2 regions of the Anoxybacillus andreesenii genome follow, and region 1 is predicted to be linked to the other one. Evidence: a T-box and tRNA genes for the amino acid it is inferred to sense, from the RefSeq annotation. Region 1 holds a T-box; the other holds one or more tRNA genes.
The links. A T-box is a leader RNA that pairs with one kind of tRNA and senses whether it is charged. The one in region 1 lies ahead of serS (serine--tRNA ligase), so its partner is inferred to be a tRNA-Ser.

Region 1 (2,381 bases):
ATAGCTCGGAATCCATACTTCAATGTCATATTTTTTTGCTGCAGTAAAGCCCAAGTCACCCGTACACATTCTCATCACACGATAAGGCAGACCTAATAGCTGAAGTACCTTTTCCGCATTGCCTGTGAGCTTCTCTAGCTCTTCATAAGAATCCTCAGGCTTTACAAATTTTACAAGCTCAACCTTATTAAATTGATGCTGACGAATAAGCCCACGGGTATCTCTTCCAGCAGAGCCCGCTTCAGAACGGAAGCAAGCACTAAAGGCTGCATAGTTGATTGGTAATTGCTCCCCATCCAAAATCTCATCACGGTGTAAATTCGTTACTGGAACCTCTGCAGTAGGAATGAGGAAATAATCTTCGCTTTCAACTAAAAAAGCATCCTCCTCAAATTTTGGTAATTGTCCCGTACCTGTCATACTAGCTCGATTGACCATGTATGGAGGTAAAATTTCTTGATAGCCATGCTCCTCAGTATGCAAATCAAGCATAAAATTAAACAACGCTCTTTCCAAACGAGCTCCTAATCCTTTGTAAAAAACAAAGCGGCTTCCTGTTACTTTGCTCGCTCTTTCAAAATCGAGAATCCCTAACTGATCGGCGACCTCCCAGTGAGGCTTTGGTTCAAAATCAAACTGTCTTACCTCACCCCAAGTGCGATGGACAACGTTATCATCCTCGGTTTCACCGATAGGAACCGTCTCGTGCGGGATATTTGGAATGCTTAATAAGAGATGTTCTAGCGTTTCTTCTACCTCACGAAGCTCATCATCCAGAACCTTGATTTTGTCTCCAACCTCACGCATTTCTGCAATTAAATGGTCTGCATCCTTTTTCTCTCTCTTTAATGCTGCCACTTGCTGTGACACTTCATTTCGTTTACTTTTTAATTGCTCTGCTTCAACAATTAAGTCTCTTCTTTTTTTGTCCAGATCTTCAAACTTCCCTAGATCCGTTAAATCCTCACCACGATGCTGAAGCTTAGCTTTTACTTCTTCAAAATTTGCCCGTAAAAATTTCAAATCCAACATATCCATTACCTCCACATTTTTTTGGACAAACAAAAAACTCCCGTCCCTATGAAAAGGGACGAGAGTTACCCGCGTTGCCACCCTAGTTGAAAGCAAAAAGGCTTTCCACCTTAAATCGATAACGGTTTAACCCGAAAGTATTTACTAGCCAACAGGCATTCCATACTTTGCTCAAGGATGGATTCACAAGCGCCGCTCACTGATTTCCACCGACCATCAGCTCTCTACTAGAACGAACTTCCTGCTACTATTTCCTCTCATTGCTTTCACTATAGAAAGATTGTAATTTAATTTACTATAATTATCTTCCGATTGCAACCCTTTTATGCAAGGTTTTTCGCTTCTTTTATCATTTGAATAAAAAAGTCGGTAATTCGATAATCATCTGTGAGCTCTGGATGAAAGGAACATCCTAATAGGTTTCCTTCACGTGCCATCACAATACGGCCATTATGCTTTGAGAGAATCTCGACATTTTCACCTGCCTCAACAATATGGGGAGCTCGAATAAAGACTGCCTCAAAATCATCGGCAATTCCAGCTATATCTAGACTGGCCTCAAAGCTCTCCCGTTGCCGTCCAAAGGAATTTCTCTCAACCGTTACATCCATGACTCCAATATGGGATTGGTCATAGCCAACAAGATTCTTAGCCAGCATGATGAGCCCTGCACATGTTCCAAACATAGGCTTTCCCGAGCTTGCGAATCTTTTCAACTCATCCATAAAATCATATTGATCAATTAGCCTGCGAATGGCTGTACTTTCCCCACCTGGGATAATCAGGCCATCAACTTCTTCTAGCTGTTCTTTTTTCTTTATGGCAACCCCCGCTGCACCACATGCTTCAATTGCTTGTAAATGCTCTCGAAACGCTCCTTGAAGAGCCAATACTCCTACTTTTATCATTTGCTTACCATCCACGTTCCTGCATCCGTGCTTCTGGTGCCAAAGTAGAAATTTCGATTCCCTTCATTGGTGTTCCTAATTCCTTTGAAAGCTCTGCAATCAATTTATAGTCTTGGTAGTGAGTGGTCGCTTCTACAATTGCCCGAGCAAACTTCGCTGGGTTATCTGATTTAAAAATTCCCGAACCGACAAATACCCCATCAGCTCCTAGCTCCATCATTAAAGCCGCATCTGCTGGCGTTGCGACCCCACCAGCGGCAAAGTTCACAACTGGCAAACGGCCTAATCGCTTAATTTCTAATAGAATCTCATATGGTGCTCCTAGAAGCTTTGCTTCCGTCATGATTTCATCTTCACTCATGTGAACTAATTTACGGACCTGTGCATTTACTTTGCGCATGTGGCGAACTGCTTCGACGATATTTCCCGTTCCTGGTTCTC
Region 2 (2,381 bases), on a different contig from region 1:
GACCGAGCTGCTACTTGCTTACGCTTTCTAAGGTCAGGACAGTCTAACGTATGCTTAGCGCGCATAGATCACAAAACTTTTATATTATTATCGCGGGGTGGAGCAGTCTGGTAGCTCGTCGGGCTCATAACCCGAAGGTCGCAGGTTCAAATCCTGTCCCCGCAATCAAGGAAGTTTATATTTCCTTTCATTAGTTTCATCTTGGTCCGGTAGTTCAGTTGGTTAGAATGCCTGCCTGTCACGCAGGAGGTCGCGGGTTCGAGTCCCGTCCGGACCGCCATTTACATATTTTTTTATGGCTCAGTAGCTCAGTCGGTAGAGCACGATGAATAAGCTTCTGAGAAATAGCATCCAGCGTACTCATCGAGTTGCTTCTTGGGTTATCTTTCTGAGATGAGGACGATGGACGAAGATGTTTTAATAGAGGAATATATACTTTAATGGCTCAGTAGCTCAGTCGGTAGAGCAATGGACTGAAAATCCATGTGTCGGCGGTTCGATTCCGTCCTGAGCCATCATTTTTGCGGGTGTAGTTTAATGGTAAAACCACAGCCTTCCAAGCTGTTGTCGTGGGTTCGATTCCCATCACCCGCTCCAATGTGATATGGGCCTATAGCTCAGCTGGTTAGAGCGCACGCCTGATAAGCGTGAGGTCGATGGTTCAAGTCCATTTAGGCCCACCATGAATAAATTTTTCCGCGGTAGCTCAGTGGTAGAGCAACGAGCGAAGCATCATGATTTTGCTTCGAGTTGTACTCATCGAGCTGCTACTTGAATTAGCCTCCCGAGATGAGGACAATCTAAGGAATACTAGGGAGTATAGATAATTAATGTTATTCCGCGGTAGCTCAGTGGTAGAGCAATCGGCTGTTAACCGATCGGTCGTAGGTTCGAATCCTACCCGCGGAGCCATATGGAGAAGTACTCAAGTGGCTGAAGAGGCGCCCCTGCTAAGGGTGTAGGTCGGGTAACCGGCGCGAGGGTTCAAATCCCTCCTTCTCCGCCATATTGGCCCCTTGGTCAAGCGGTTAAGACACCGCCCTTTCACGGCGGTAACACGGGTTCGAATCCCGTAGGGGTCATAAAAAAGGCTGTCGACAATATGTGTCGGCAGCCTTTTTTATGCTTTTTAAAGGATTATTAAATCAAATGCAGAAATAGATATAGATGATTAGGAACTTGTCCATAAAGATTATGTTATAGCTTTATCATTTCTTGTGAAGAATGTACAATGATATATCTTGAAGCTGGTGAGGGGTGGAAGGAAATGTACGAGCAGAAGACAAAGGAAACCGATAATAGTGTTGTGGAGTTCATCGAATCAGTAGAAAGTCCAAAGAAAAAAGAAGATGCCTACAAGTTATTAGAAATTTTTTCGGAAGTAACGGGCTATGAGGCAAAAATGTGGGGGCCTAGTATTATTGGATTTGGTTCCTATCATTACAAGTATGCTTCCGGTCATGAGGGCGATGCACCGTTAGTTGGCTTTTCACCAAGGAAGGCCAAAATTAGTTTATATTTTGCAACTGGAGATAATCAAAGAGATGAGATATTGCAGAGGTTTGGAAAATACACAAGTGGCAAAGCATGTGTCTACATAAATAAGCTAGCTGATATCAACATAGATGTACTGAAGGAATTAATCGAACAATCGGTTCATTTCTTGAAAACAAAATATCCAAATTAAGAAAAGCTTCTGGGGAAGTTTCCTAAACGGGTTCTCTGGAAGGGTATAAAATAAGTAAATCGCATACAAAATCGCACACTTACTCGCATTGTTATTCATTGTGGATTTTTGTGAAGGTATGATATTCATAGGCGGAGAATTTCCGATTAATGCATAAGAGAGAGGCTTAAGAAGCAGATATAAGCTGAAAAATTCCGATTAACCGCTCTAAATAGGTCAAAATCCAAAGGTTTGGATAAGGTAAACGGAAAACCTCCCCTTATTTTTAGGGAAATATGGATATTTTCCGATATAAACGGAATTTTTCTGTTTATTTTTCAAACACGGTAAACAGTTGATAAATAACGAAAAAAAACTGCGATTTTTAATATAAACTGGACCCTATAAAATAGACACGGATAAAAAACTACTTATCCATTCTGTTTTATAGGGTTCTTTGTCGTATACTTATTTTATAATCATTATAAGCGGGAGTTGATAATATGGGGGTGCATTATTTTTCGGATGAACAGCTAGAAGAATTAAGAAGGAATCCTTACGTGGATAAAGTCTCCAACAAAGCCATTACGTATTCCGAGGTCTTTAAGCAACATTTTATGGATGAACTGCACCGCGGGAAACTTCCCACACAAATTTTTAGGGAAGCTGGCTTTGATACAAAGGTAGTGGGTAAACAAAGAATTGATAACTTTGC

Region 2: it encodes a tRNA-Ser, which carries the amino acid that the T-box ahead of serS (serine--tRNA ligase) is inferred to sense. The anticodon was not compared.

Annotation. Positions count from the first base shown of each region.
Region 1 is NZ_JAUSTU010000042.1:8,123-10,503, forward strand. Features, by position in the region: gene serS (serine--tRNA ligase) at 1-1,032, opposite strand, end outside; T-box leader at 1,084-1,302, opposite strand; gene pdxT (pyridoxal 5'-phosphate synthase glutaminase subunit PdxT) at 1,356-1,940, opposite strand; gene pdxS (pyridoxal 5'-phosphate synthase lyase subunit PdxS) at 1,945-2,381, opposite strand, start outside.
Region 2 is NZ_JAUSTU010000040.1:1,496-3,876, forward strand. Features, by position in the region: tRNA gene J2S07_RS20575 (tRNA-Met) at 92-165, shown strand; tRNA gene J2S07_RS20580 (tRNA-Asp) at 204-280, shown strand; tRNA gene J2S07_RS20585 (tRNA-Phe) at 443-515, shown strand; tRNA gene J2S07_RS20590 (tRNA-Gly) at 524-597, shown strand; tRNA gene J2S07_RS20595 (tRNA-Ile) at 607-683, shown strand; tRNA gene J2S07_RS20600 (tRNA-Asn) at 838-912, shown strand; tRNA gene J2S07_RS20605 (tRNA-Ser) at 916-1,006, shown strand; tRNA gene J2S07_RS20610 (tRNA-Glu) at 1,011-1,082, shown strand; gene J2S07_RS20615 (DUF1801 domain-containing protein) at 1,268-1,687, shown strand; gene J2S07_RS20620 (HTH domain-containing protein) at 2,170-2,381, shown strand, end outside.